Linked DNA regions of Pseudoxanthobacter soli DSM 19599. The protein of the gene in region 1 interacts with the protein of each later gene in a pairwise test. Links are inferred from orthologs where the notes say so. Each region holds a gene or a part of one and is shown on either strand. Other genes may lie near its edges.

Region 1 (15,284 bases):
GGAACTCGACGACGGCCGCGCTCGTCGGCGGCGGAATCGTCGGCCTGGGGATCAGCGTGATGCACTACAGCGGCATCCTCGCCTACCGCGTTAACGGCATCGTCAGCTGGGACGTGACCTATCTCGTCACCTCGATCTGCCTCGCGGTCGCGTTTTCGGCCCTCGCTGCCTTTATCGTCGTCCGCGGTCGCCTGAGAAACCGTGCGCTGGTCGGAGCGGGGCTGTTGGCTTTCGCCATTCTCAGCCTGCATTTTACCGGCATGACGGCGCTGCGGATCGCGCCGCTCGATATCGACAACGCGGCCACGAATCCGGAAGCGGCGCGGACCCTGGCACTGGCCGTGGCCTGCGTCGCCCTGATGGTCGTGGCCGCCGGCTTCGCGAGCTATTTCATCGACGGCAGTACGCGTGCGGAATCCGTCGAGCGGCTTCGCGAGGCCGCGACCCATGACGGGCTGACCGGGCTGCCGAACCGAAGCGGCTTCAACGAGCGGCTCGACCGTGAGCTTCTCGCCGCCGATGCCGTCGGCGCCCGCGTCGCGTTCATCGCGATCGATCTCGACCGCTTCAAGGAGATCAACGACCGGCGCGGACACGCGGCCGGCGATGAAGTGCTGAAGATCCTCGGGCGCCGCATGATGGGCGTGCTGCGTGGAGGCGAGGTCATCGGGCGGATGGGCGGCGACGAATTCGCTGCGTTCCGGCGGGTCGAAAGCGATGAAATGCTTCAGGCTTTCCTTCGCCGGATAGAGACGGTGCTGTCGAAGCCGATGACCCTCGACGACGGCGAGGTGGTTGCCGGCGGCAGCATCGGCGTTGCGTTCTATCCGGACGACGCGACCACCCGCACGACGCTCGCCAGCAACGCCGATCTCGCGATGTACCGCGCGAAAGGGGATGTCAGCCGGTCGATCTGCTTCTACGAGCCGTCGATGGACGATTTCGTTCGCACCCGGCGCAAGCTCGCCGCCGAATTGAGGGAAGCGTTGGAGAAAGGCCAGCTCGACCTGCACTATCAGGTTCAGACATCCGTCCTGACAGGCGAAATCCGCGGATACGAGGCGCTGGTCCGCTGGCGGCATCCTGTCCGAGGGCTGGTGCCGCCGTCCGACTTCATTCCCATCGCCGAGGAAAGCGGCCTGATCCTGCCGATCGGCGAATGGGTGCTTCGGACCGCCTGTGCGACCGCTGCGACCTGGTCGCCGCCGTACAAGATCGCCGTAAACCTGTCGCCGATCCAGTTCGGCACCGCCGGCCTGCCGGACCTGATCCGGCGCACCCTGAGAGAAACCGGGCTCGATGCGGAACGGCTGGAACTCGAACTGACGGAATCGACCATCTTCGTCGATCGGGAGCGCTCGCTTCACATGCTGCGGGAGATCAAGCGTCTCGGTGTCTCAATCGCGCTCGACGATTTCGGCACGGGCTATTCGTCGCTCGATATCCTGCGGTCGTTTCCGTTCGACAAGATCAAGCTCGACCGGTCGTTCATGCGGGAAGTGGAGGACAGCCCCACGGCGAGGGCCATCATCCGCGCCATCCTGGCGCTCGGCAGCAGCCTGAAGATTCCCGTGCTCGCCGAAGGCATCGAGACGGATGCCCAGCTCGCGCTATTGAGGGCGGAAGGCTGCGACGAGGCTCAGGGCTACCTGCTCGGCCGCCCCGCCCCGCTCGACAGCATCGTGTCCGGCGGCCAGATCACGCTTATGCCCGGCGACCCGCTCGCGCAAAGCGCATGACGTCCCGGTCGGGCCGCATAAGCGCGGTTCCGCCCCAACCGTGCCGGGTATCCTCGTCAGGAATTTTCCAGCCGACGGCTGATATCGTCGAGTTGCTCGAGCGACCGGTAGCGAATGCGCAGTTCCCCGGCGCCGTTCGGCTTATGGGTCAGCGACACAGCCAGCCCCAGCACCTCAGAAAGCCGCGTCTCCAGCGCCCGCGTATCGGCATCCTTCTCGGCGACGGCGCGCCCGACCGCTGCCACGGCCTGGGCAACCGGTGAGGCAGCCAAGGCCTCGGTATCGCGCACGGTCAAATCCTCGGCGATGACGCGGCGGGCAAGTGCCTCCGGATCGGGCGCCATCAGGATGGCACGGGCGTGACCGGCCGACAGCCGGCCGGCCACCACATGGTCTTTCACGGCATCGGGCAGCTTCAGGAGGCGCATCGTGTTGGCGACATGGCTGCGGCTCTTGCCGATGACGCCGGCGAGGTCGTTCTGGGTGTAGCCGAACTCGGCGATGAGCTGCTGGTAGCCGGCCGCTTCCTCGACCGCATTGAGATCGGCACGCTGGACGTTCTCGACGATGGCGATCTCGAGCGCCTCGCGATCGGAGACATCGCGCACGAGAACCGGGACTTCGTGCAGGCCGGCCCGCTGGGCGGCCCGCCACCGGCGCTCGCCGGCGATGATCTCGTAGGCGTCCGCCTGGCCGGCCACCGCGCGCACCAGAATGGGCTGGAAGATGCCCCGCTCACGGATCGAGTTGGTCAGATCTTCCAGATCCTCCTCGGAGAACTGACGCCGGGGATTGCGCGGATTGGGCTTTACGAACGCCGTCGGCACCCGCTTCAAGCCACGTCCGCGGTCGCCGCGATCGGTGAAGCCGGCATCCGTGGAAACATCGCCCATCAATGCGGCGAGCCCGCGGCCCAGCCGCTTGCGTCCCTGCTCCTCCGCCATCGTCTCACGTCCTCTAAATTCGTCGGCCGCAGGATAGGCCGCCTGTGACCGAACGGTCAGGCGGCAACGGCACGGAACCGCTTCTCGCGCTGGATGATCTCCGAGGCGAGCCGCAGATAGGCCTGGCTGCCGGAGCAGCGGATATCGTAAAGCAGCGCTGGCTTGCCGTAGGACGGCGCCTCGCTCAACCTGACGTTGCGCGGAATCACGGTTTCATAAACCGTGTCGCCCATGGTCTCGCGCACGTCGGCCACGACCTGATTGGCGAGATTGTTGCGCGCATCGTACATGGTGAGAACGATGCCATGAATGGCGAGTTCGGCGTTCAGCGCCTGCTTGACCTGATCCACGGTCTGAAGCAGCTGGCTGAGACCCTCCAGCGCGAAGAACTCGCACTGCAGCGGCACCAGCACGCCATGGGCGGCACTCATGGCGTTGATGGTGAGCAGGTTCAGTGAAGGCGGGCAATCCACCAGCACGTAAGAATAGGCGAACTTGCCGGTCGCCTGGGCGGCGTGGGCGGCAATGGCATTCCGCAATCTGAAGGTGCGATCCCGCTCGTTGGCGATTTCGAGTTCGAGACCGAGCAGATCGAGCGTCGAAGCGGCGAGATGGAGCCGCGGGATCGCCGTTTCGATGATGGCGTCGCCGAGCGGCGCCTCGCCCACCAGCACGTCGTAGGTCGAGACCCGGCGGTCCTTGCGCTCGACGCCGAGGCCGGTCGAGGCATTGCCCTGGGGATCGAGATCGACGATCAGCACGCTCTCGCCGATTGCGGCGAGCGCGGTGCCAAGATTGATGGCCGTCGTCGTCTTGCCGACCCCACCCTTCTGGTTGGCGACCACCAGCACCCGAGGCATCGGGGCGGAGCCGCCGCGTGAGGCGGCCGGACGGGGATCGAGATGATTGCTGGCGGAGACACTCATGGCTCAGGCACTCCCGGACGCCGTGGTGCGAGACTGCGCACGAGGGCGATCCGGCCGTCCGGATCGGACCCACTCGGATGTTCTACCAGATCGAAGCTCCAATGGGCACGGGCATCGGCGACTTCCCGGCGGAGATCCCGCCCTTTGTGGAAAACGCCCACCGCACCGGCCTCGAAAAGCGGCGCGGCAAGCGCCAGCAGCTTGTCGAGCGGTGCCAGCGCGCGGGCCGAAACCGCCTCGACCGGCCCACCTGCGACAACGTCCGGCCTTGTGACCACGTCCTCGATGCGCGCCGCCGAGACCGTCGCCGGAGCGCCGGTTTCGCGGATGGCGGCCTTGAGGAAGGCGGCCTTGCGGCCGTTCGATTCCACGAGATGGACGTGCGCGCCGGGCACGTCGGCGAGCAGGATCGCCACCACGATGCCGGGGAAGCCGGCGCCCGATCCGAGATCCACCCAGCGGCGCGCCTCCGGCGCGGCGTCGAGCACCGCCGCGCTGTCGGCGACGTGGCGGGTCCAGACATGATCGAGCGTACCCGGCCCGACAAGGTTCTTGGCCTTCTGCCATGTCCGCAGCAACGCCACGTAGCGCGTGAGCCGATCCATCGCGGCAGGAGCGACGGGCCGCAGCGCGAGAAGAGCCTCCGGCCCCTCCCCCGGCGCACTTGTCTTCTGCTTCGGCTCAGGCGGCATCGCGGCCCCCTTCCGGGCGCCGGCGCAGATAGGCCAGCAACAGCGTGAGCGCGGCAGGCGTGACGCCTTCCACCCGCCCGGCCTGCGACAGAGTCTGGGGACGAACGCTCGCCAGCCTCTGCTTCACCTCGTTCGAGAGGCCCGTGATCGCCGCATAATCGAGGTCGACCGGCAACGCGACGCCGGCGTCGCGCTTCAGCGCCGCGACGTCCGCGGCCTGACGATCGAGATAGACGGCGTAGCGCGCATCGGTCTCGACCGTGGCAGCGATGGCAGGCGGCAGATCGCCGAGCTCCGGCCAGACGGCAACGAGCCGTGCCAAATCGATATCGGGGAAGCTCAGGAGATCGAACGCTGTGCGGCGCACGCCATCATGATTGAGCGCGAGCCCGTGACGCGCCGCTTCCTGGGGCGTCAGGCTGAGGGACTTCAGCCAGACCCGCGCCGCCTCCAACGCGGCGCGGCGGCGATCGAAGGCCGCGGCACGTTCCGTGCCGACGAGCCCGGTCCGGAGGCCGAGCGGGGTCAGCCGCTCGTCGGCATTATCCGCCCGGAGTTTCAGCCGGAACTCCGCCCGCGAGGTAAACATGCGGTAGGGCTCGGTGATGCCGCGGGTAACGAGATCATCGACCATGACGCCGAGATAGGCGTCCTCCCGGCCGATGACCACAGGATCAGACCCGCCCGCCACACGGGCGGCGTTGAGGCCCGCCAGCAGACCCTGCGCCGCCGCCTCCTCATAACCCGTAGTGCCGTTGATCTGCCCCGCCAGGAACAGCCCGGCGCAGCGCTTGGTCTCAAGAGCGGGCGTCAGCTCCGTCGGATCGACGTGGGTATATTCGATGGCATAGCCGGGCCGCAGGATCTCCGCCCGCTCCAGCCCGGGGATCGTGGCGATCAGCGCCCGCTGGGCATCTTCCGGCAGCGAGGTCGAGATGCCGTTCGGATAGACCGTATGGTCGTCGAGGCCTTCGGGCTCGAGAAAGATCTGGTGGCCGTCGCGATCGCCGAAACGCACGATCTTGTCTTCGATGGACGGGCAGTAGCGGGGCCCGCGGCTGGAAATCTCGCCCGAGTACATCGCCGAGCGATGCAGATGAGTGCGGATGACCGAATGGGTCTCGGCCGTCGTGCGGGTGACGTGGCAGACGACCTGAGGCGTGGTGATCGACGCCGTCAGGGCCGAGAACGGCTCCGGAGGATCGTCGCCCGGCTGGACGTCGAGACCGGCCTTGTCGATGGTGCGGCCATCGATGCGCGGCGGCGTGCCGGTCTTCAGCCGGCCGAGACGCAGGCCGATGCGGCCGAGGGCATCGCCGAGCCCGATAGCCGGCGGCTCGCCCATCCGGCCCGCCGGCATCTTGACGTCGCCGATGTGGATCAGTCCGTCGAGGAACGTGCCCGTGGTCACGACAGCCGCGCCGGTCGTCAGCGTCCGGCCATCACGCAACACCACGGCGGAAAGACGACCTTGGGAAACCACGAGATCGACGGCTTCGCCCTGAACGATCTCGAGCCCGGACACGGCCGTGATCGCCGCCTGCATCGCCGCGCGGTAGAGCTTGCGATCGGCCTGTGCGCGCGGCCCTTGGACGGCCGGCCCTTTACGGCGATTGAGAACGCGGAACTGGATGCCGCCCTGGTCCGCGACGCGTGCCATGAGGCCGTCCAGCGCATCGATCTCGCGGACGAGATGGCCCTTGCCAAGACCGCCGATCGCCGGGTTGCACGACATCACGCCGATGGTCGCCGCATCCTGCGTGACGAGAGCCACCCGGGCGCCCACCCGCGCGGCGGCCGCGGCGGCCTCCGAGCCGGCGTGCCCGCCACCAATCACCACGACATCGTACCGTCGCTGCACGGCGACCTCCGCATCCTCGATGTTCTGCATGGCTTCGTCTTACAGCATCGGCGGCCAAAGCGCGACGCCGTTTTCCCTGCGCCGCGGAGGCGCGTGTGTTTCACGTGAAACATGACGTACAGTCCGCATCGGCGAGACGGATTGTTTCACGTGAAACATCGGGGCAAACACCGCACCTTGGTGAATGGTCCCTTAACGTGTTCCTGACAATCGTCCGGACCCGCCTTCACTTTCCGATGCAGAACGACGAGAAGATCCGCCCGAGCACCGCCTCGACGCCGACGGCGCCGACCACGCGGCCAAGCGCATCCCCGGCGCGGCGCAGTTCCTCGGCGCGCAGTTCGGGCGCAATGAAGCCGGCCATCGTCGCCCGGTCGAGACAGGCCACGGCATCCTCGATCGCAGCACGGTGGCGCGCGCGGGTGACCAACGCGTCCTCGCCGCCCTTCAGGCTCTGCGCGGCCGCCGCGCCGATCGCGGCAACGAGATCGCCGATCCCCTCCCCGCTGCTGACGGAGATCCGCCCGGGAACGCCAGCCGCGCCGTCCGCCGATGATCCCTCTACGGGGGACCGAAGCTCATGGCCCGGTTCCAGGTCCGCCTTGGTCCGGATCCGCCAGAGTGATCCCCCGAGCTCCCCCGGTGGCTCCAGCGCCGTTTCGTCCGGCGGGTCGAGCCACACCACGAGATCCGCATCGCGGCCGCGGCTCAGGGCGCGGCGGATGCCTTCGCGCTCGGCCTCGCCCGCCGTCTCCCGCAGGCCGGCCGTATCCGCAACGGTCACGGGGTAGCCGCCGAGATCGAGATGTACCTCGATCACGTCCCGGGTCGTCCCCGCCTCCGCCGTGACTATGGCGACCTCGCGCGAAGCCAGCGCGTTCATCAGGCTCGACTTGCCCGCGTTCGGCGGCCCCATCAGCGCGACCTGGAAGCCGTCCCGCAGCCGCTCACCCCGGCCGGCATCGGCGAGCGCCACCGCGAGCGCCGAGCGCAGCCCTGCCGCCTCGGCGATCGCCTGTTGCTCCGCCACTTCGGCGACATCGGCCTCGTCGGAGAAGTCGAGACTCGCCTCGAGCAGCGCGCGGGCCTCGATCAGGCGGCTGCGCCAGTCTGCGATGCGGGAGGACAGGGCGCCGCCGGCCTGGGCAAGCGCCTGCACGCGCTGGGCCTCGGTTTCGGCGGCAAGGAGATCAGCGAGCCCTTCCACGGCCGCGAGGTCCATCCTGCCCGCGAGGAAGGCGCGGCGGGTGAACTCTCCAGGTTCGGCCGGGCGCGCGAACGCCGCCGGGCCAGAGGCCAGTTCGGCGATGACGGCGGCGACGACGGCGCGGCCGCCGTGGAGATGCAGTTCCGCCATATCCTCGCCGGTCGCCGTGCCCGGCCCCGGTAGCCAGAGCACCAGCGCCCTGTCGAGCGGCGCACCGTCCGAGCGGCGCACAAGACGGCGCAGCACAGCCCGACGGGGCGGCGGCAGGCGCCCCCCGCACAGCGCGGCGAGTGCAGGCCCCGCATTCGGCCCCGACAGCCGGACCACCGCGACCGCCGCCGGCAGGGCGCCGCTGGACAGGGCGACGATGGTGTCGCCGGCGACGGTGTCGCTCGGAAGGGTCTGCATGGCTGATCTCCGGGTGCGCGATCGCGCCTGATCTATGGCATCATCCGCCGTCCGGGAAGGCCGGGCGCTCCGCCGCGACGCGATTTCCGGAACATCTGGCGCGGCGCTTCGTTGCGCAGGGACGCGGAGTGCGGCGCATCGCGCTCAAGGATCGGACGGACGCGCCCTGCCTGTCCAAAGGCTCACCGACGGAGAAGAGCGAGATGACCGAAACCGCCGCAACCCTGCCGCCGCCGGAGAATCTGCTGCGCTTGGAGGTGAGCCCCTATCTGGTCCAGCATGCAGAAAACCCCGTTCACTGGCGGGCCTGGGGACCGCAGGCCTTCGCGGAGGCCGCAGCCCTCGACAGGCCAGTGCTGCTCTCCGTGGGATACGCGGCGTGCCACTGGTGCCACGTCATGGCCCACGAGAGCTTCGAGAATCCCGACATCGCCGCCGTGATGAACCGGCTGTTCGTCAACATCAAGGTCGATCGGGAGGAGCGTCCTGAGATCGACCAGATCTATATGAATGCGCTCCATACCCTGGGCGAGCAGGGCGGCTGGCCGCTGACGATGTTTCTGAAGCCGGACGGGGCGCCGTTCTGGGGCGGAACCTACTTTCCCCCCGAGCCGCGTTATGGCCGGCCCGGTTTTGTCCAGATCCTCGAGGCGGTCTCCGAGGCCTATCGGACGGGCGCAGACGCGGTGCGCATCAACAGCGTCAACCTCGTCGCAGCGCTGTCGGCTCCGCGCAAGGCGACGAGCGTGACGCTCGATGCCGACACCATCGACAGGGCGGCCGCGCAGCTTCTGACGATCACGGACGCGATCAACGGCGGCACCCAGGGCGCGCCGAAATTTCCGCAGGCGCCGCTCCTCGAACTGCACTGGCGCGCCTTCCGGCGCAACGGCGACGAGCGTCACCGGGCGCACGTCATGAAGACGCTCGAGCGGATATCCAACGGCGGCATCTACGACCATATCGGCGGCGGCTTCGCGCGCTATTCGGTCGACTATCGCTGGCTGGTCCCGCACTTCGAAAAGATGCTCTACGACAACGGGCAACTGGTGTCGCTTCTGGTCCAGGCGGCCGCGTCCGGCGGCGACTCCGGTTTTGGGGTGCGAGTCACCGAGACCATCGGCTGGCTGGAACGGGAGATGATGGCCGAAGCCGGCGCGTTCGCTGCCAGCCTGGATGCGGATTCGGAAGGCGAGGAAGGCCGCTTCTATGTCTGGACACCTGTCGAAGTCGCCGAGGTGCTCGGGGCGGAGGCCGCGGGGTTCGAGGCCGCCTACGACATCACCCAGCGGGGCAATTTCGAGGGGCGGTCGATCCCCAACCGCCTCGCCAGTGGTTTTGCGGACGGGGAGGAGGAGACCCGCCTCGCGCCGCTGCGGGCGCGTCTGCTGGGCGCCCGCTCCGCCCGGGTGCCACCCGGCAGGGACGACAAGGTGCTGGCCGACTGGAACGGGCTCGCCATCGCTGCCGTAGCCGAGGCGGGAAGCCTGTTCGCCCGGCCGGAATGGATCACCCTCGCGGCCGGCGCCTACCGCGGGGTGAAGCAGCTTCTCGCCGACGGGCCACGCCTCGGCCACGCTGCGCGCAAGGAACGGCGCACCTTCCCGGGCCTCTCCACCGACCATGCCGCGATGATCCGCGCCGCGTTCGCCCTGCACCTGGCAACGGCGGATCCGTCCTATATCGACGACGCCATCATCTGGGGTGAGGTGCTGGACCGGCATCACCGGCTCGAAAGCGGTGCCTATGCCCTCGCCGCCGACGACGCCGACAGGCTCATCGTCAGGCTTTCGGCGGGCCTCGACGAGGCGACACCGAGCGGCAATGCCCAGGTCGCGGAAGCGCTGACGGCGTTGTGGCTGGCCACCGGCAACGACCTGTATCGCGCGCGGGTCGACCGGCTGTTCGAGACCTTCGCCGGCGAGATCGTCTCCAACATCTTCGGGCATGCCGGCCTGCTGAACGCCCTCGACAGCCGCATCAACGCGGAACAGGCGGTCGTCGTGCTGCCGCCGGGAAGCGCGCCGGGCGCCTTGACCGACGCAATCCGGCGCTCTCCGCGGCCAGGCAGGGTGGTCACGATCGTCGCCGAGGACGGGATAGCCGATGCACATCCGGCTGCCGGCAAGCGTGCGGTGGAAGGCCGCGAGACGGTCTATCTCTGCCGCGGCGCGACCTGCTCGCTGCCGATTCTCACCGTCGAGGCCCTTGTCCAGGCCCTCGGCGGCACCGCTTGAACCGGTCGGAAACCAAACCGGGCAGCGCTGCGATTTCCGTCGTGACCTTGCCGGCCGTTCGATTATGGTTTGGCGGGGATCAGTGCGAAAATCGAGGGTCGAGATGACGGCATTCAGGGAAGCGGCCGAAACGCCGAGTGACGAAAACACCGCCCGGCGACAGACGTGGACGCGCGGCTTCGCGGCGACGGAAACGGCAAAAGCCGGTCTAGCCGCGTCCCTGCTTCTCGCTGCCTGCATCTTCGGCACCGTGGCATCCCCTGCCCTCGCCGACGAGAACACCGTCAACATCCCTCTCGGGCAGGATGCTCAAGCCTCGATCCCCAACCTCATCAATGTCAGCATCGGCGACGGCAAGCCGGCGGCCCTGGTGTTCGATACCGGTTCGTCCGGGATCCGGGTGATGGAGCAGATGGTCGGCCCGAACGTGCGCAAGACCGACCAGAAGATCCGCGGCACCTATGCCAACGGCACCGTGGTGGACGGCTACGTCGCCTACGCCGATATCTCCTTTCCGGATGCCAGCGGCCCGGCACGCACCACCCGGCCAATCGCGATCGAGGTGATCACCCACGTGTCGTGCGGCGCCCCCGCCGCGAACTGCTCCGCGCTTCCGCTCGGATCGGTCGGGTATTTCGGGGCGGACTATCGCGGCGAAGACGGCCTTTCCAATCCGTTCCAGGCGCTCGAAGGCAACCTGTCCTCGGGCTTCGTGGTCGATGCCACGGACAGCCAGAACGCCTTTGTTGCTGTCGGCCTGACGCGCGGCAATGCCGGTTCGTTCGACTTCATGCGCGTCGGAGCCGGCGCCCGCACGACCGTCGACGGATTTCCCACCTGGCAGACCGACGGTATCGAAGCGTGCTACACCCTCGACACCATGGGACCCGCCTGCCAGCCCGTGCTGTTCGGCACGGGATCGCCGGCCATGACGTTCGCCTTGCCGGGATATGAGATCGGCTACTTCACCGATCCGATCGGCGACCTGATGCCCGGTCACACTGTGACCATGCAGATCGGCAATGCAATCAGCCTCTCGCTGGAATCGACCGGCGACCTGCGTACCGACGATATCGTCGTTTCGTCGAGCGGCCCGGTCTCCAATGCCGGGATGCCGTTCTTCCAGCGCTACGCGGTCGCGTTCGATGCCCGCGAAGGTCGGATCGGCTTCCAGGACGCGGATTGAGGCTAGAAAGGGCCGAGGTCGGGGTCCGAAGATGGGCGATGTCCACCCAAGACATTTAGAAGCCCGGCAGCGGCCGTTTCGATTTCCGAGTCTCTTGGATCGGAGACGAGGCGAAATTGCCGCTGGCGAGCTTCCCTATCGCTCCATTTTTCAGCGATATCATTCTGATTTCGCAATTCAGAATTGCAGAAACGAACCCAGAGGCGTCTTGCCGCTTCCCCAATGAAAAAGGCCACGGCAGAGATCCTGCCGTGGCCTTTTTCGTTGAACGGTCCACCCGTTGGCCCTGGGCGCCCCGGCGCGGACGATGTCCGCTCAGGCGCGATCGTTCAGGTGTTCATGGAGTCGAAGAAGTCCTGATTGGTCTTCGTCTGCCGCAGCTTGTCGAGCAGGAACTCGACGGCGTCCACCGTCCCCATCGGATTGAGGATGCGACGGAGCACATAGGTCTTCTTGAGCTGATCGGAGGGAACGAGCAGCTCCTCCTTGCGGGTGCCGGAGCGCTGAATGTCGATCGCCGGGAACACGCGCTTGTCGGAGACCTTGCGGTCCAGAATGATCTCCGAGTTGCCGGTGCCCTTGAACTCTTCGAAGATCACTTCATCCATGCGGCTGCCGGTGTCGATCAGCGCGGTCGCGATAATCGTCAGCGAACCGCCCTCTTCGATATTGCGGGCGGCACCGAAGAAACGCTTGGGGCGCTGCAGCGCGTTGGCGTCGACACCGCCGGTCAGCACCTTGCCGGACGACGGCACCACCGTGTTGTAGGCACGGCCGAGGCGGGTAATGGAATCGAGCAGGATGACGACGTCGCGTCCGTGCTCCACGAGGCGCTTGGCCTTTTCGATCACCATCTCGGCGACCTGGACGTGACGGGTGGCCGGCTCGTCGAAGGTGGAGGAAATCACCTCGCCCTTCACCGAGCGCTGCATGTCCGTCACTTCCTCGGGGCGCTCATCGATCAGCAGAACGATGAGATAGCACTCGGGATGATTGGTCGTGATGGAGTGGGCGATGTTCTGCAGCAGCACCGTCTTGCCGGTGCGCGGCGGGGCCACGATCAGGGCACGCTGGCCTTTGCCGAGCGGTGCGACGAGATCGATGATGCGGGACGACATGTCCTTCTTCGACACGCCCTCCGCCGCTTCCATCTTGAAGCGCTCATCCGGATAGAGGGGCGTCAGGTTATCGAAGTGAACCTTGTGACGGGTCTTCTCGGGGTCTTCGAAATTGATGGTGTTGACCTTGAGAAGAGCGAAGTAGCGTTCGCCCTCCTTCGGGCTTCGGATGACGCCCTCGACCGTGTCGCCAGTTCGCAGCGAGAACCGGCGGATCTGGGAGGGCGAGACATAGATATCATCCGGACCGGGCAGATAGTTCGCATCTGGGGCGCGGAGGAAGCCGAAACCGTCCTGAAGCACCTCGACGACGCCTTCGCCGACGATCTCCACCTCACGGGCGGCAAGCTGCTTCAGTATCGCAAACATCAGCTCCTGCTTGCGCATCGTCGAAGCGTTCTCGACCTCGTGCTCTTCGGCAAACGCCAAAAGTTCGGTCGGAGTCTTCGACTTGAGCTCCTGAAGCTTCATCTCCCGCATGGAAGGGTCCTTGAATGGAATCTCGGCCGGTGGCGTCGGCCCGTAACATTGACGTGTCGTAACGACCTGTCAGAGGAAGGATGGAATGGAGGATTGAGGCGGCTCGGTTTTTAGGACCAGCTTTCAGCCGGGAGCCGGCACCTTGACACCGGCTCGGCGCACACGCGCCCATCCACCTCGAATGAGGTAAACCGATCATAGTCCGTGACGTGTGGCGCCGCAAGAGGCTTCTGGCGCGAGGCTTGGCCGGCACGCGGCCACGATATCCCGGCGTCCGCTCTATGCCTCTGAAGAAGCGGGCTTTTATTCAGCCGCGCGCCCGATCGCTTTTTTCGGACAAAGACACGGCAGCCGCTCATGATGCTGCTGCCGTGCTGACCTGACGGGTGTTCGCCGAGGCGCCCGTCACATCGGCTTGAAGATGACGAGGATCACGATCAGGAGCAGGAGCACCGTCGGAACTTCGTTGATGATGCGGTAGAAGCGGGCGCTGCGGCGGTTTCGATCCGCCGCGAAATCCTTGACGCAGCGGCTGAGGAAGCCGTGGAGCCCGGACAGCACCAGCACCAGCGCCAGCTTGGCGTGCAGCCAGCCGTCGGCGAAGAAGCCGCCCTGCCAGGCGAGCAGCAAGCCGAAAATCCAGGTCGAGATCATCGCCGGATTGCAGATCAGCTTCAGCAGGCGGCGCTCCATCACCTTGAAGGTTTCGGACTGCACCGAGCCGCGCTCCGCGGCGACATGGTAGACCATCAGCCGCGGCAGATAGAACATTGCCGCCATCCAGGCGACCACCGAAACGATGTGCAGCGTCTTCGCCCAGAGATAAAGATCGGTCATCACCATCCACTCCAAGGAATAGCCTGCGGCTGTCCAGCCGCGATCCGGACCGTCACGACCCAGTCAGGCCCGCCGAACGCGGGCGAGCATCCGCTCGACGTGCTCGATCGGGGTCTCCGGCAGGATGCCATGGCCGAGATTGAACACGAACGGCCCGCCCGAGAATGCCGACAGGATCGCCTCGACGCCCTCGTCCAGGGCCCGGCCGCCCGCGACGAGGCGCAGCGGATCGAGATTTCCCTGAATGGTCGCCACGGCCTGCAACGCCCTGCCCCGCTCGAGCGACACCGACCAGTCTAGCCCGACGGCATCGACGCCGGTTTGCTGCACGAACCCCTCGAGCCGCGTGCCGGCGCCGCGCGGAAAGCCGATGATGCGGGCGCCGGGAACCGCGGACCGCACGCGCTGCACGATCTCCCGCATCGGCTCGGTCGTCCAGCGCGCGAAGCCGTCGGTGTCGAGCGGCCCGGCCCAGCTGTCGAAAACCTGCACCGCGTCCGCGCCGGCCGCGAACTGCGCGACGAGATGGGACGAGACCGCCTCGACGAGAACGTCGATCAGGCGGCGGAAGCCGTCGGGGTCACGATAGGCGGCGAGCCGGGCGAACGCCTGATCCGGCGAGCCACGCCCCGCCACCATATAGGTCGCCAGCGTCCAGGGAGCCCCGGCAAAGCCGATCAGGGCCGTCTCCGGGGGGAGATCCGCCCTCACCCGCGAAATCGCTTCGTAGACCGGTTCAAGGTGCCCGGCGACGCGACCGAGATCGAGACCGCCGACGGCATCGAGCGGCAGCGGATCGAGCCGAGGTCCCTCGCCCTCCATGAAGGCGACCGGCTGGCCGAGACCATCGGGAATGACGAGGATGTCGGAAAAGATGATGGCCGCATCGAAGCCGAACCGGCGGATCGGCTGCAACGTGGCCTCTGTGGCGAGATCCGGCCGGTAGCAGAAATCGAGGAACGATCGGGCCTCGCTGCGGATCGCCCGGTATTCCGGGAGATAGCGCCCGGCCTGCCGCATCATCCAGACGGGGGGAATGTCCGTCCTTTCGCCGGCGAGCGCCGCCATGAAGCGGGAGGAAGCCGCTCGCGATGCGACCTTCTCCTGGCCCCTTTCCGGTTCCCCGGCTTTTCCACCCGTCTCCATAAAGAGAGAATCCTTGAATCAAGGGATTGTTGATTCTGTTTGGAGGTGGATTACCGGGATTATCGATCATCCACAATCGGACGCGGCGTCACGGGCTTTTCCACGGCGCAGGCGGAGATCCGGGCTTTTCGTGGAGCAGCCTTTGGAAATCCGGATTATGGTTCCTTTTCAAGGTGTTGCCATATTCCTTAACAAAAGGTTAAACAGGCATTGCCGTGGATGACGTGTGGATCGTCCGGGACCGCGCAAATCGTCCACGGAGTTCGGGGGGCGTGGACGGATCCGTCCGTCGGCAGCTGATCTGTTGATTGATCGGGACGGAATTGCATGATGAACGGCCGATCCGTTTCGCCGGCCGGTACCGTCCACACATCTTAACAGGGCTGGGGACAACGCGCGGGGCCGGCCTGCCGAAGCCGGCGGTTTCCGTGAGGTCGCAGGCCGGAAAGGCGCAGACAGGGTGCCGACGTTCTTTCATCTCCATCTCGTGTCGGATTCGACGG
Region 2 (15,101 bases), on another replicon or contig:
GATCAAGGCGCAGGAAAAGGCCAGCCGCGCCGCCCGGCGCGCCGAGCGCGGGCTGGAGCCGGAGCACCGCAGCCTGCTCGACGGCATTCCGGCCGCCCTGCCCGGCCTGACTCGTGCCGTCAAGCTTCAGGACAAGGCCGCAACGGTCGGATTCGACTGGGATAATCCCCGTCTCGTGCTCGCCAAGATCCGCGAGGAGATCGATGAACTGGAGGCCGAGATCGATGCCGGCCGCGACAGGGAAACGGCGGCCGAGCTGGGCGACGTGCTGTTCGGCCTCGCCAATCTCGCCCGCCATCTGAAGGCCGATCCCGAGGCCGCGCTCAGGAGCACGAACGAGAAATTCCGGCGTCGCTTCAATTATATCGAGCGCGCTCTTGAGGCACGGGGTGAAACCCCGGCACAGGCGAGCCTCGACGAGATGGAAGCGCTCTGGCAGGAGGCCAAGCGCGAGGAGATCTGACCCGCGCCCCGACAGGCGAAGCGGCCAGCCCCCGCCGGCGCGAGACCTGACTGGATATCATACGCGGCTAGATGAACGCGGCGAAGGCCGGGTGGTGTTCGATGATGCCCCCGGGCGCCATTGCCGGCCAGCCTGATCGCCGGCCGGCATCGTGGCGGGAATCAGTTGTCGCCTCCGTCGTCGGAACCGCCGTCGTCCGCTGAGCCACCATCGTCCGAAGAACTGTCATCGACTGCATCGCTGCCATCGGATGCACTGTCGTCTGAACTGTCGTCGGACGTTGCCGACTCATCGCTTGCATCGCTGTCATCGGATGCACTGTCGTTTGAACTGTCGTCGGACGTTGCCGACTCATCGCTTGCATTGCTGTCCTCGGACGCACTGTCGTCTGAACTGTCCTCGGACGTTGCCGACTCATCGCTCGACGTCTCCTCCGACGTCGATTCCTCACTCGATGTTTCCTCGCTCGAAACGGATTCCTCCACAACCGATTCCTCGCTCGTATAAGCGCTCTCGATCTCGGTGGTCTCTTCCGAGACATATTCGGAGTAGGAGAACGAGCTTTCTTCGGTCGTCGTCGCTTCCCAGGTCGAGACTTCGGAGACCGAATAGGTCTCATTGTAGCTTTCGAGCGTGATGATCGCCGCCAACGCGACGATGGCGCCGGCACGGTCGATATTGACATTGTAGTTCGAATTGCCGGTCTTCAGACCGCGGCGCACCGCGATATCGACATCGATGGGCTTCTTCACCTTGTGCCCGCCGATCTCGACCAGAACATCGCCCGGCTTGATCCCCTGCTTGTCCGCCGCGCCGCCTGGCTTCACGGAAACGACGAGCAGGCCGTGGGCGGACTTGTCGAGCTTGAAAACCTTCGCGACCTTCGCATTGATCGGCATGAGGAGAGCGCCCAGAGCCCGCGAAATCGCCGGCTTCGGCAGACCGTGCGCCGCTGGCGAAGCGGCAAAGGCGGCGTGTGGCCCGGCAACGGGCAGGACGGAATGCGCGATCGACAGCGCAATGGCGCTGGCGGCAATAATCACTTTCTTCTTCATAGGACAGCTCCAGCCCGAAAGTCGGCGCCGAACCTTACGCTTCGCCGCGTACGACACAAGGGACCCGAATGCCCGACGACCTCTCCCGATATTGCCCTGGCCGGTGCCTCCGCGACGAGGCTGATGGTGAGGGCGCCGGCTGCCCGCAGGGCATCGATCAGCGCGGATTCGCGCTGATTGCTGAAGGGATGATCGCGGAACGCCTGCACCACGATGTCGGCGATGGCATCGCGGTCGGCGGCCTCCTCGTCCCGGATGACGAAGCCGGGCGCTTCTGCTGCCGGGAGCCGGCCCGACCTCGCCTCAACTCTGCAGGTAACGGCCCGCGCGGGACCGGAACAGATCGGCCTGACGGGGCGGAATGCGGACGGTGAGCCGCACGCCGTCGTCCGCATCGACCCGGTCGATCACCTCGACGGAGCGGTGCAGCCACGCCAGCAGCTCGCCTTCCGTGACCGGCACGCGCAACTGGCGTGTGGCGCGGCCGCTGGCGAGCTCCGCCTCGACGCGGGCGACGAGCGCGTCCGTGCCCTCGCCCGTGAGCGCGGAGACCGCGACGGCGCCCGCCGGGGCCTCGGCCGCCAGTTTGGCGCGCCGTTCCTCGTCGAGCATGTCCACCTTGTTCCAGACCTCGATGACGCGCCGCGCATCGCGGGCATCGACACCGAGGAGGTCGAGCGTCTTCACCACGTCCGCCGCCTGGGCATCGGTATCGGGGTGGGAGATGTCGCGGACGTGCAGGATCAGATCGGCCGAGACCACCTCCTCCAGCGTCGCGCGGAAGGCGGCGACGAGATGCGTCGGCAGTTCGGAGATGAAGCCCACGGTGTCGGACAGGATCGCCTCGCCGCCGTGGGGCAGCTTCACCTTGCGCAGCGTCGGGTCGAGCGTGGCGAACAACAGGTCCTGCGACAGCACGTTGGCGTCCGTCAGGCGGTTGAACAGCGTCGACTTGCCGGCATTGGTGTAGCCGACCAGCGCCACGGTCGGATGCGGCACCTTCTTGCGGTTGGCGCGGTGCAGGCCGCGGGTGCGCTTGACCTCTTCGAGTTCGCGCTCGATGCGGCCGATGCGCTCCTGGATCTGGCGGCGGTCCGCCTCGATCTGGGTCTCGCCGGGGCCGCCGAGGAAGCCGAAGCCGCCGCGCTGGCGCTCAAGGTGGGTCCACGTGCGCACGAGGCGGCTTTTCTGCCACTTCAGATGCGCGAGCTCGACCTGAAGCGTGCCTTCCCGCGTGCGGGCGCGGGCGCCGAAGATTTCAAGGATGAGCGCGGTGCGATCCAGCACCTTGGCGCTCCACGCCTTTTCGAGATTGCGCTGCTGCACCGGTGACAGCGGATGATCGACGATGACGAGATCGGCCTTCTCGGTCTCGACGATCCGCCCGATCTCCTCGACCTTGCCCGTGCCGAACAGGGTCGCGGGGCGCAGGTTCGGCAGGCGGACGACGTAGGCGCCGACCACTTCGAGATCGATGGCTTCGGTCAGGCCAACAGCCTCGGCGAGTTTCGCTTCCGGCGAGCGCGCCCGGGCGGCTGCGTCTGCTTCGGCCGAAGGCCGCGCGCCGGTGTGGACCGGCATCAGCACGACGGCGGCCGTGCGCGGCTTCTCGTGGCTGGCAAGGGCCGTCCCGTGCAGGTCGGCGGCGCCCTCTTCCGGGGCTTCATGGTCGAACGGTTCGTCCGATGTCGGTCTGGTGGTCAAGCGGTCTTTCCTCATCCCCGGCCGGGGATTGCGAATGGCACAAAAAATCCGGGCGCAGGCCAAGCCTCCCGCGCCCGGATGTGGCGATTCTCTCGCCCTCAATCAAGTTCAGCGATCGGATTCCTCGCTCGGATCGAACAACTGAATCGGCTGATTGGGCATCACGGTCGAAATCGCGTGCTTGTAGACAAGCTGCGAGTGGCCATCGCGGCGCAGCAGCACGCAGAAATTATCGAACCATGTCACGACGCCCTGGAGCTTGACGCCGTTAACGAGAAACACGGTCAGAGGTGTCTTTTGCCTGCGGACGTGATTGAGGAAAGTGTCTTGCAAGTTTTGTGCGCGGTCCGCCATCATGTTTTTCCTTTTCTTTGTAAGGCCGCGACGCCGAGCCGGACGATGCTCCGCCGGGACAGGCCGGTACGCTTGGGAGGGCGTTGAGGAACCGGACTGACTTCGGCATCGCACCACAACCTTAACCCAAAGCGTGCATCCGCGTAATCTGTCATTCTCCGAAGATCAGAGGCGTCAATTCCGCCACATCGTGGAAGCCGGCGCGGAGGTCGCGCGCGATCGGGCCGGGCTTGCCGTCGCCGATGGGCCTGCCGTCGATGCGGACGACGGCGGTGACGACGCTGGTGGCCGACGTGACAAAGGCCTCGTCGGCGGCGAGCGCCTCCGGCACGGTGAAAGCCCTCTCCTCCACCTTCAGCCCGTGGGCGGCGGCGAAGTCCATCACGACGAGGCGCGTGATGCCGCCGAGAATGCCCGGGCTCGTCGGGCGGGTGACGAGCGCGCCGTTCGCGACGATCCAGGCATTGGTCGATCCGCCCTCGGTGACGAAGCCGTCCCGGTCGACGAACCACGCCTCGCGCGCACCGGCGTCGCGCGCAGCCTGCTTGGCGAGCACATTCGACAGCAATCCGACGGTCTTGATGTCCACCCTGCCCCACCGGTCGTCCGGAACGGTGATGACGCCGATGCCTGCCGCGGCGGCGGCCTCGACCTTTGCCGGGTCGACGGCGCGCGTGGTCACGACGACGGTCGGATTGACGGGTGTCTGCGGAAAATAGTGGTCGCGCGGGGCCGCGCCGCGGGTGATCTGGAGATAGATCCAGCCGTTTCTCAGTCCGTTGCGACGGGCGAGTTCGCGGAACACCGCGAGCAGGGCGGCGCGGCTCATCGGCATCGCGATCGCAAGGGCACCGAGGGACCGCTCCAGCCGGTCGAGATGGCGCGTCAGGTCGACGATCATTCCCGCCCGCACCTCGCACACCTCGTAGACGCCGTCGGCGAACTGGAAGCCCCTGTCCTCGATGTGAACGGCCGCATCGGCGTGGCGGGGATAGCGGCCGTCGACATAGGCGAAGCGACTCATCGGAAACTCCGGCAGGGAAAGCGGGTGGTAAAACAAGCGGTAGAAGGAGGCGTCCGCGGCGCCCGGATGGACGCGCCGGCCGACGGCGCCATTAGCCGGCGCACGGGTTGATAAGCCGGCTTAAAAGAATTCGAGGCTGACGCGGAACATGTGCTCGACCTGACGCACGCGTTCCTTCTCCGCGAACAGCACGATCCGGTCTCGCGGGTGGATGGTGGTGTCGCCGCGCGGCAGGATCACCGACCGGTTGCGGTAGATTGCGCCGATTCGCACACCGGCGGGAAGGTCGACCTCCCTAAGCGGCCGGCCGATCAGCGGCGACGTCTCCAGGGCGTCGGCCTCGATCACCTCGGCGGCCCCGTTCTGCAGGGCATGGACGCTGCGGATGCGCCCGCGCCGCACGTGGCGGAGCACCCGGGAGACCGTCACCGCCCTCGGCGCGATATAGGCGTCGATGCCGAGCGCGGCGGTGAAATCGGGATAGGTCGTGGAGTTGATCAGCACCAGCGAGCGCTTGCAGCCGAGCTGCTTGGCCATGACCCCGGCGAGAATGTTGGCCTGATCGTCGTTGGTGAGCGTCACCACGGTGTCCGCCTGCCCCACCTCGGCCTCGAGCAGCAGCGACTGGTCGAGCGCGCTGCCGTTCAGCACGACGGTGTGGCTCAGCGCTTGCGCCACCTCCTCCGCCCGCGCCGCTGAGGCTTCGATCATTTTTAGGCGCACCTTGGAGCCGCGCGCCTCCAGCCCCTTGGCGACATAGAAGCCGATATTGCCGGCGCCGACGATCACCACGCGCTTCGCCTCGCCCACGTCGTGGCCGAAGATCGCGAGGGTGCGCTTGACCTGGTCGGCGCGCGCGACGACGTAGGCGACATCGCCCGGCTCCAGCGCGTCGTTGCCGCCGAGCACGCGCGCCTGCGTGCCGCGAACCGCGCCGACCACGACCGCGCCGAGATCGGGAAACAGCTCGGTGAGCTGCTTCAGCGGCGTCTCCACCATGCGGCAGTCGCGGTTGCAGGTGACGGCGAACACGATCACCTGATCGTCGGCGACCGATATGCTTTCGATCGCGCCGGGCAGCGACAGCCGGCGGATGACCGTTTCGCCGACTTCCACTTCGGGCGAAATGACGACATCGATCGGAATGCCCTCGCGGGAGAACAGGTCGCGCCAGTGCGGGGCCAGATAGCTCTGCGCCCGGACGCGAGCGATCTTGGTCGGAACCTTGAAGACCGAATGCGCCACCTGGCAGGCGATCATGTTGACTTCGTCGGATTGGGTCACGGCGATCAGCATGTCGGCCTGCTCGGCGCCGGCCTGGGCGAGGATCTCGGGATGCGCGCCGTGGCCGACCACGCCGCGCACGTCGAGCCGCTCGCGCAGGATCGAGATCAGCTTCGGCGACGAATCGATCACGCACACGTCGTTGCGCTCGGCCGCCAGCCGCTCGGCAATCCCGTAACCCACCTGGCCAGCGCCGCAGATCACGATGCGCATGACGTCCTCCCCCTCCCCGCCGCCGTTTTCCGGTCCCCGGCAGAGCATCCGTTGCCGCCGGAGGCACCAAGAGCATATCCCGTTCAGATCTGATCGATCTGAACGGCAAGGATATGTTCAAGCTCTTGAACTCGAAGCGATTTTTCTTCAATCGGATGTCTCCATCCGATCACAAGGCGCTCTAGCCGACGCCGAGCGACTTCAGCTTGCGATGCAGCGCGGACCGCTCCATGCCGACGAATTCGGCCGTGCGCGAGATGTTGCCGCCGAAGCGGTTGATCTGCGCCCGCAGATAGTCGCGCTCGAACGCCTCGCGCGCGTCTCGCAGCGGAAGCGCCATCAGGTGCTCGCCGCCGGAATTCGTCGGCAGCGACGGCACCATGGTGCCGATCTCCGCCGGCAGCAGGTCGGCGGTGATCACCGCTTCCTCGTCGCCGCGGGTGAGGATCATCAGCCGCTCGACGTTGTTGCGCAGCTGGCGGATGTTGCCCGGCCAGTCGTGGGCCTGCAGAACGGCCATGGCGTCGTCGCCGATCCGCCGCTCCGGCAGGCCGGTCGCGCGCGAGATCTGCGCCATGAAGTGCAGCACGAGATCCGGGATGTCGTCGCGCCGTTCGGCGAGCGCCGGCACGCGCAGCGGCACGACGCTCAGCCGGTGGAACAGGTCCTCGCGGAACCGGCCCTCGGCGATCTCGCTCTCGAGATCACGGGCGGTGGACGACAGCACGCGCACGTCCACCTTCACGCGGGTGGAGCCACCGACGCGCAGGAAGTTCTGGTCCACAAGCACGCGCAGGATCTTGTTCTGCGTCTCGCGCGGCATGTCGGCGACTTCGTCGATATAGAGCGTGCCGCCGTGGGCCTCTTCCAGCGCGCCGACCTTGCGCGGGACGCCGGCCCCGCCTTCGATGCCGAACAGTTCCTCTTCCATGCGCTCGGGCGTGATGGTCGCCGCGTTGACGACCACGAATGGCCCCCGGGCGCGGCCGGAACGGGCATGGATCGAGCGCGCCGCCAGCTCCTTGCCGGCGCCCGACGGGCCGGAGATCAGGATGCGGCTGTTGGCGGCGGCGATGCGCTCGACCGCCTGCCGGAGCTGATTCATCGCCGTCGAGTTGCCGACGAGCTCGTCGGCGTCGCTGATGCGGCCCTTCAGGTCGCGGATCTCGCGGCGCAGATTGGAGGCTTCGAGTGCACGCTCGGTGGCGAGCACTAGCCGGTCTGCCTTGAACGGCTTCTCGATATAGTCGTAGGCGCCGCGCTTGATCGCGGACACGGCGGTCTCGATGTTGCCGTGGCCGGAAATGATGACGACCGGCAGATCCGGGTGGAGCTGCTGGATGGCATCGAGCAGGGCAAGCCCGTCGAGGCGGCTGCCTTGCAGCCAGATATCGAGAATGATGAGCGACGGTCGTCGCTCGCCGATGGCGGCAAGAGCGGAATCGCTGTCGCCCGCGGTGCGGGTGCCGAAGCCCTCGTCATCGAGGATGCCGGCGATCAACTCGCGGATGTCCGTCTCATCGTCGACGATCAGGATGTCAGAGGCCATGGTCTTCGCGTGGTTTCTGGGGGCTGACAGGGGTGGAGGACGCGGCGGCAACCCCGGCTGGGGCGGCCTCCGCATCCGTCGTCATGGCACCGGCGTCGCCGGCCCGGATGGTGAGGCGCACGCAGGCGCCGTGGCCGCCGTCGCGCACGGCCGGCGCATCGAGCAATTCGATCCGGCCGCCATGCTCCTCGACGATCTTGCCGACGATGGCGAGGCCGAGGCCGGTGCCCTTCTCGCGGGTCGTCATATAGGGCTCGAGCAGGCGTTCGCGGTTCTCCTGCGGCAGTCCCGGACCGTTGTCGACGACGTCGACCACGAGCCATTCGCCGTCGCGCCGTGCCGAGACGTCGACGTGGCCGGGCTCGGTGCGCTGATCCGCCGGCACGCCGGTGATCGCCTCGACCGCGTTCTTGACGACGTTGGCGATCGCCTGCCCGAGCTGGCGGTGATCGAACTTGCCGATCAGCGGCTCGTCGGGCAGGTGGGTGGAGAACTTCACGTCCGGGTGGCTGACGCTCTGCAGGAACACGGCCTCCCGCAGGGCTTCCGCGAGGTCGCGCGGCTCGAACACCGGCTTCGGCATCCGCGCGAACGACGAGAATTCGTCCACCATGCGGCCGATATCGCCGACCTGGCGCACGATGGTGTCGACGCACTGGTCGAACACGGCGCGGTCGTCCTCGATACGCTTGCCGTAGCGCCGGCGGATGCGTTCGGCCGAAAGCTGGATCGGCGTCAGCGGGTTCTTGATCTCGTGGGCGATGCGCCGGGCGACGTCGGCCCAGGCGGACGTGCGCTGCGCCTTCACGAGATCGGTGATGTCGTCGAGGGTGACGACGAGGCCCTGCCGGGTGGAATCCCGCCGGTTGTCGTTGGTGACGCGCACGGCGACCGTGCGCTCGCGCCCGCCGCGCACGATGACGATCTGGCCCTGCCGGCTCCACTCGCCATGATCGCCGCGCGCGGAGGCGAGGATGGGCGCGAGTTCCGGCACCACCTCCTCGGCGGGGCGATTGCCGATATCGTCCGCGGACAGGCCGAGCAGCATCTCGGCGGAGCGGTTGGCGAGCGAGATGCGGCCGGCCTCGTCGACCCCGAGCACGCCGGCGGTGACGCCCGACAGCACGGCTTCGGTAAAGCGGCGGCGGCGGTCGATCTGATCGTTGGCGGCAAGCAGGTCGTCGCGCTGGGAGCGCAACTGGGTGGTCATGGTGTTGAAGGTCTGGCCGAGGTGGGCGAAGTCGCCGTCGTGGGGGTCGACGCGCACCTGGGAGTTCAGGTTGCCGCGCGCCACCTGGTCGGCCGCGTTGATCAGACGCCGGATCGGCGACACCAGCCGGTTGGAGAAGGCGAAGCCGAGCCACGTCGCGGCGACGAGGAACACCAGCGTGATGCCGATATAGACGAGCGCGAACGCGATCTGCACGCTGCGCCGGCTCTCGGCGAGGTCGTGATATTCGAGCGCGCTCTCGCGGGCGAGCCGGAGATAGTCGGTCACCCGGGGATCCATCGTCCGGGTGACGTAGAGATACATGTCGTCGTAGGCCTTGAGCTTCATCACGCCGCCGACCTGATTGGTGTCGCCGGGCGCGATCAGCACCGGCTCGCCGGCATCCGCCTTGGAGAACGCGCCGATCGGCGGCAGGGCGAACTTCTCCTTCAGATCGTAGAGCGTGCGCGTCACCACCGTTCCGTCGCGGTGAAGCAGATAGGCGGCCGGGAGCTGGCGCAGCTGAAGCTGCGTCTCCATGAAGATGTCGAAGCGGGCCGGATCGTAGTCGTAGATCGCCTTGGCGCGGTCGACGTCCGTCGCCATGGCGATGAGGTCGCCGCGGAGCACGTTGGCGTGCTCCTGGACATAGGCGTTGGCGACGGCGACTGCGTTGTCGACGATGGTGCGGGTGCGATCCTCGAACCAGCGGTCGAGGCCGCGGTCGAGCGTGATGGTGGCGAGGATCGCGACCAGGATCGCCGGCAGCGTGGCGACGAACGAGAACATCGCCACCACGCGGACATGGAGGCGCGCGCCCGCCCTGCCCTTGCGTCGCGCGATCCAGATCTTGCGGATCTCGATGAAGATCGAGCCGATCAGGACCGTGACGATCACGCCGTTGGTGAGCAGCGCCGCCGTGATGACGTTCTGCGTCGGCGTGATCGGCGTGATGCCGGTGAGCACGAGGAAGGTGATGCTCGCCGACAGGATGGCCAGCACCACGAACACGAGCCCAATCGCCCGCGCGACGGGCGCACCCTCGCGCCAGGCCGGAACGGGCGGGGGCATGCCGGTCTCGGCAGCGCGATCGAAGGAGGTCTCGGAAGCCGTCATCATACCGTTCGGATCGAGGGCTAACCCGGCGCGCCGGGTGAGTCGTTCCTGTTACAGGATGACAACATTGTTGCTAAAATGCGACAGAGGATCCGGCGACCTCCGCACCGACGCCGGACGGCGGAGCGCAGTCCGGCTGCTCGCGCACCGCGTGGCGCTTGCCGAGGGCATTCGAGAGGGCGTGCGGCGGCGCCATGGTCGCGCGGCGCCGCGGCAGCGGGGACCCTTCTCCCGCGGGATCGTTCCGGCGAAGGACCGGCCCTGAGACCTGAGCGTCAGTGTAGCTGCATCATGCCGTCGACACGGCGCCATTCGCTGGCGCCGACGAGTTCGCGATAGGCCACCTCCACCGAATGCAGCGGGCCTTCGATCTCCCGCTTCCAGAATTCGATGAAGCGATTGAGCACGGGGAACGACGGGGCGATGTCGTATTCCTGCCAGACATAGGTCTGGAGGATCGTGGGGTGATCCGGCAGGCGATAGAGAATGCGGGCCGTGGTGAGGCCGTACCCGGAAAGCTGACGCTCGAAGTCGGAATCGATCATGAAGCACCTCTCCCTCACAGGATGGGAAAAGGATCGCACACTTCCTTCGAATGGCAAGCCGACAAACCACGCGGCGGCGCAAAAATCTCTTTGTTAGCAGCATCTTACCGCGAGTGCTAACACTGTGCTTTCCAACGGCCCGGCTGCCGTCGAGCCCTTGCCCGGACGGCTCGGCGCGCTTGCGGGCGATGCAAGCCGCATCACATATTGCCCAAAAAAGCGGCAATCCCGCCGTCTGTCTGGGTGTGAAGATGGTCCCGCTGACGATGCGGCGCCAGCGCGGCGGCGGCAGCGGGCGCTGTGCCGGAGTTGGCCCGGGCCTTGCATTTCCTTTTGCATCGGGTCCGCCGCCTCCCAAGCCGGACCGACCGCGAATAGCGACGCCGACCAAAAACCAGGGGAACGTCGCGCGGGAAGGTCGATCAAGGGATCGACCTTCCCGCAGCCTCTGGCCGCTGCGTTCGTCATCGATCCGATTGCCGTCGCCGCGTCCGTTCCGTTCACTTTCTCGCGAGCCCGCCGCCGTCAGGCGAGCCGTTCCGCGCGACCACGGAGCCGCAGGCTGCCGGGCGGCCAGCGGATTTCGGTCGCAATGTGAACGAGACCCCGTCGGCAATGACCCTCTTTCGGAAAGCCGCCAAGATCCGTTTGTCATTGCGCGGTCATCGAATGGCCTAAACTGCCGCATCGAGCTCACAATCACAGACATTCAGGAGCCATCGATGGGACGGGGTTCGCGTATCGCTCTCCTTGCCGGTGCCTTGCTCGCAACGACGGCGCTGCCGGCGGTCGCGGAGCCGGCCTTCAACCGCATCTCGACTTTCGAGGTCGTCGATAATCTGCCCAAGGACGCCGATCGCTCCAAGGCGACCGTCGCGGAGATCGTCAAGGCGACCGAAGACGGCAAGATGCTGGTCTATACCGACAGCCCGGGAGAGCGTATCGGCCTCGTCGATATCTCCGATCCGGAGGCGCCCAAGGCCGCAGGCGTGGTGGCACTGGGTGGCGAGCCGACCTCGACCGTGGTCGGCCGCGGAAAGGCGCTCGTGGGCGTCGTCACCTCCAAGACCAAGACGCAGCCCTCCGGCCACCTCTCGGTCGTCGATCTCGCCACCAAGGCCGTGACCGCGACGTGCGATCTCGGCGGGCAACCCGACTCGCTCGCCCTCAGCGACGATGGCCGGTTCCTGGCCATCGCGATCGAGAACGAACGCGACGAGGAGGTGAACGACGGCAATCTTCCGCAGCTTCCCGGCGGCAACCTCACGATCTTCTCGATGGGGACGGACGGCGCGCCCGATTGCGCCTCGAAGAAGGTGGTCGAACTGACCGGGCTCGCCGCGATCGCGCCGGAGGACCCGGAACCGGAGTTCGTCGACATCAACGATCGCAACGAAGCCGTTGTGACGCTTCAGGAAAACAACCACATCGCCATCATCGACCTTGCCACCGGCAAGGTGCTCTCGGACTTCCCGGCGGGCAATGTCGACCTCAAGAATGTCGACACCAAGAGCGACGGCGTGATCGCTCCCATCGAGAGCATCAAGGGTGTGGCCCGCGAGCCCGACGCCGTCCACTGGCTCGACAACGATCGCTTCGTGACCGCGAACGAAGGCGACTGGAAGGGCGGCAGCCGCGGCTTCACGGTGTTCAAGCGGGACGGCACCGTCGAATATGACAGCGCCGAGACGCTGGAACATCTGGCGATGCGCCTCGGGCACTATCCGGAAAAGCGCTCGAAGGCGAAGGGCGTCGAGCCGGAGGGCGTCGAGGCGGCGACCTTCGACGGCCAGAAGCTGATCTTCATCGGTACGGAACGTGCCTCGCTGATCGGTGTTTACGAAGACATGGGAGACGGCAAGGCGCCGGTCTTCCTGCAGGCGCTGGCCGGCGGCGCGGCGCCGGAAGGCCTGCTGGCCATTCCGTCGCGAGGCTTGTTCGTCTCCGCCAGCGAGGCCGACAGGCGCGAGGAGGGCGGAATGGGCTCCGTCGTCACCATCTATCAGCGTTCGGGCGAGCCGGCCGCCTACCCGACAATCGCCTCCGTCAACGGACCGGACGGCACCCCGATCCCGTGGGGCGCGATTTCCGGCGCGGCCGCCGATCCGACCGTTCCCGGACGGCTATACGCGGTGACGGACAGCGCCTATGCCCAGGCCCGCATCCTCACGATCGACACCACCAAGAAGCCCGCCGCGATCGTGAGTGCGATCACGGTGATGCGCGACGGCAAGCCGGCCGAGCACCTCGATCTCGAAGGCATCGCCATCCGGCCGCAGGGCGGCTTCTGGCTGGCTTCGGAGGGTAACCCCGAGCGCAAGAAGGCGCCGACGCAGAACCTGCTGATCTCGGTCGACGACAAGGGCGAAATCCGCCAGGAAATCGCGTTGCCGGAGGACGTGGCGCGGCAGGCCACGCGGTTCGGCTTCGAGGGCGTGACCGTGACCGGCAAGGGCGACGACGAACTTGTCTGGCTTGCCCAGCAGCTGCCCTGGAAGAACGATCCGAAGAACACCACCAAGCTGATCGCCTATAGCCCGACCAAGCAGACGTGGGGCGCGGTGCGCTATCCGCTGGAGCAGAGCGAGCGCGGCTGGGTCGGCCTCTCCGAAATCACCGCGGTCGGCGACAAGGGCGTCATCGTGCTGGAGCGCGACAACGGCGTCGGCAGCAAGGCGGCCGTCAAAGTGCTGATGTTCGTGCCGTCGTTCGAGCTGAAGCCGGTGCCGCTCGACAGCGCCAACATGCCTGTCGTCCGCAAGACGCTGGTGCACGACCTGCTGCCCGACCTCAAGGCCACGCACGGCTACGTGCTGGAGAAGGTCGAGAGCTTCGCGGTGGACAGCAAGGGCGACGCCTTCGTCATCACCGACAATGACGGTGTCGACGGATCGTCCGGCGAGACGATGCTGATCCGCCTCGGCGAAATCCAACACATCGTGAACTGAGCGCGCGAGCGAACGGGCGGCCATCGCGGCCGCCCGCCGTCATTCTACCGCGCGCCGGCCCCGGCGCGCGGGGTCGTCAGGCCGCGAACTTGAGGCCGATGATGCCGGCGACGATCATCAGGATGCAGACGATCCGCGCGACCGTCGCCGCCTCGCCGAGAAACACGATGCCCAGGATGACCGTGCCGACCGTGCCGATGCCGGTCCAGATCGCGTAGCCCGTGCCGATCGGAAGCGTCTTCAGGGCAAGCGCGAGAAGCCACACGCTCAGCGCCATGCTGGCCACGGTGAGGATGGACGGCAACGGCCGCGTAAAGCCGTCGGAATATTTCAGGCCGATCGCCCAGCCGGTTTCGAACAGGCCGGCGACGATGAGATAAAGCCACGCCATGGCGGGACTCCGCATTCGGGCGGAGTCGTCTCCACCGGGTGACAAGCCGGTTCGGCACGAGGTCGTCCTCGCGCCCACAATCTAGGCATTCGCGCGCGATGCGGCAATGCAGGCGATGGCATGACAGGGTTGCCACCCCGCCATGGCGGAATTGCCCTCGCCTGCCCGCCTCAGGGCACGCATCCCGCGCAGATCGAACGAGCCGGACGATCAGGATATGCTCAAGCTTTTGAATCTGGAGCGATTTCTTGTCCATCTGACGATTCCATCAGATCGGAAAGCGCTCTAGATCGGGCTTGCGAACAGGTGCTCGACACCGACACCGAGATCGTCGCAGACGAGGCCGGCCAGAATGTTGCGGTGGCAGTGCTCCGGATGACGTTCGAAGCACAGCAGACAGATCGGCCGGCCGGACCGGACGATGTCGGTCAGGACCGCGCGTTCTGCAATCGCTTCGGGCGTCTCGAGATGTGCGTCGTAGATGGTTTTGAGGTCGTTCCAGCGGCCGGTGCGCGCGGCGAGGCGGCCCTCAGCCGGCGTGCCGAGCTTGCGCAGGTGGAGATAATCGATCCCCCGCTCCGCGACGCCGGCGGCGAGCTGGCGCTTGGAAAAGCCCGGCCGGCGCGAGGCCGCGACGGCGCGTATATCGACGAGGAGCGCGACACCTGCCTCCGCCAGCGCATCGATCACGGCCGGTTGCGTCACCTGCTCGTATCCGATGGTGAAGATCGGCACTTTCGCCGAGGTCGCCGTCATGTCCCTGCCCCGCTTTTCCCGGCTACCGCTCAGGTGAAGATAATCCGTTTGCCGCCGTCGGCGGGCTCGGCGACGCCCCCGGCCGCGGCGATATAATCCATCACCACGTTCGCAAGCAGAAGCCCATCGGTGGCGCCGATCAGCACCGTGCCGTCCCGGAGCATGTCGTAGGAATCGCCGCCGGCGAGCATGAAATTGTTGGATGCGACCGCAAGGGTCGCCTGAGGATCGACCGGCACGCCGTTGCGCTTGAGGGAGACCACGCGCGAGCCGACCGGCGCGCTGGCGTCGACCTCCACCTCGATGCCGGACACCTGCGGGAAACGGCCGCCGGCATCGTTCAGCCGGGAGAAGCCGTTCTCCAGCGCGGCCTTGAGCGTCGCGCCGCTGATCCTGACGAGCACGGAGGTGTTGCCGAACGGCAGTTCGGTCAGAATATCGCGCCGCGTCAGCATGGTGCCCGGCGGATAGCGGGTGTCGCCGCGGATC

The links.
Region 2: the proteins of rho (region 1) and hfq interact in binary tests that used the Escherichia coli proteins (3 or more experiments, as listed by UniProt). The link is inferred for Pseudoxanthobacter soli DSM 19599 from one-to-one orthologs.

The regions. Positions count from the first base shown.
Region 1 is NZ_FRXO01000003.1:449,143-464,426, forward strand. The notes cover bases 10,665-13,601. They hold rho (transcription termination factor Rho), read right to left. Parts: upstream 12,799-13,601; coding sequence 11,530-12,798; downstream 10,665-11,529. Other genes in these bases: BUF17_RS09595 (hypothetical protein), read left to right, coding at 10,665-11,200; hemJ (protoporphyrinogen oxidase HemJ), read right to left, coding at 13,204-13,601. In the rest of the region: BUF17_RS09560 (putative bifunctional diguanylate cyclase/phosphodiesterase), read left to right, coding at 1-1,739; BUF17_RS09565 (ParB/RepB/Spo0J family partition protein), read right to left, coding at 1,796-2,683; BUF17_RS09570 (ParA family protein), read right to left, coding at 2,740-3,543; 16S rRNA (guanine(527)-N(7))-methyltransferase RsmG, read right to left, coding at 3,606-4,301; tRNA uridine-5-carboxymethylaminomethyl(34) synthesis enzyme MnmG, read right to left, coding at 4,291-6,192; tRNA uridine-5-carboxymethylaminomethyl(34) synthesis GTPase MnmE, read right to left, coding at 6,389-7,777; BUF17_RS09590 (thioredoxin domain-containing protein), read left to right, coding at 7,981-10,014; more of BUF17_RS09595, read left to right, coding at 10,118-10,664; more of hemJ, read right to left, coding at 13,602-13,641; hemE (uroporphyrinogen decarboxylase), read right to left, coding at 13,699-14,703; BUF17_RS09615 (pyruvate, water dikinase regulatory protein), read left to right, coding at 15,242-15,284. UniProt on the Escherichia coli protein: Facilitates transcription termination by a mechanism that involves Rho binding to the nascent RNA, activation of Rho's RNA-dependent ATPase activity, and release of the mRNA from the DNA template.
Region 2 is NZ_FRXO01000001.1:479,715-494,815, forward strand. What follows is about bases 1,956-4,709. They hold hfq (RNA chaperone Hfq), read right to left. Parts: upstream 3,580-4,709; coding sequence 3,331-3,579; downstream 1,956-3,330. Other genes in these bases: hflX (GTPase HflX), read right to left, coding at 1,956-3,237; BUF17_RS02065 (D-amino-acid transaminase), read right to left, coding at 3,728-4,600. Also shown: mazG (nucleoside triphosphate pyrophosphohydrolase), read left to right, coding at 1-463; BUF17_RS02050 (PDZ domain-containing protein), read right to left, coding at 625-1,518; more of hflX, read right to left, coding at 1,822-1,955; Trk system potassium transporter TrkA, read right to left, coding at 4,721-6,097; nitrogen assimilation response regulator NtrX, read right to left, coding at 6,279-7,646; BUF17_RS02080 (sensor histidine kinase NtrY-like), read right to left, coding at 7,636-9,927; BUF17_RS02085 (usg protein), read right to left, coding at 10,248-10,517; BUF17_RS02090 (esterase-like activity of phytase family protein), read left to right, coding at 11,240-13,465; quaternary ammonium compound efflux SMR transporter SugE, read right to left, coding at 13,542-13,856; BUF17_RS02100 (DUF488 domain-containing protein), read right to left, coding at 14,142-14,612; BUF17_RS02105 (bifunctional metallophosphatase/5'-nucleotidase), read right to left, coding at 14,642-15,101. UniProt on the Escherichia coli protein: RNA chaperone that binds small regulatory RNA (sRNAs) and mRNAs to facilitate mRNA translational regulation in response to envelope stress, environmental stress and changes in metabolite concentrations.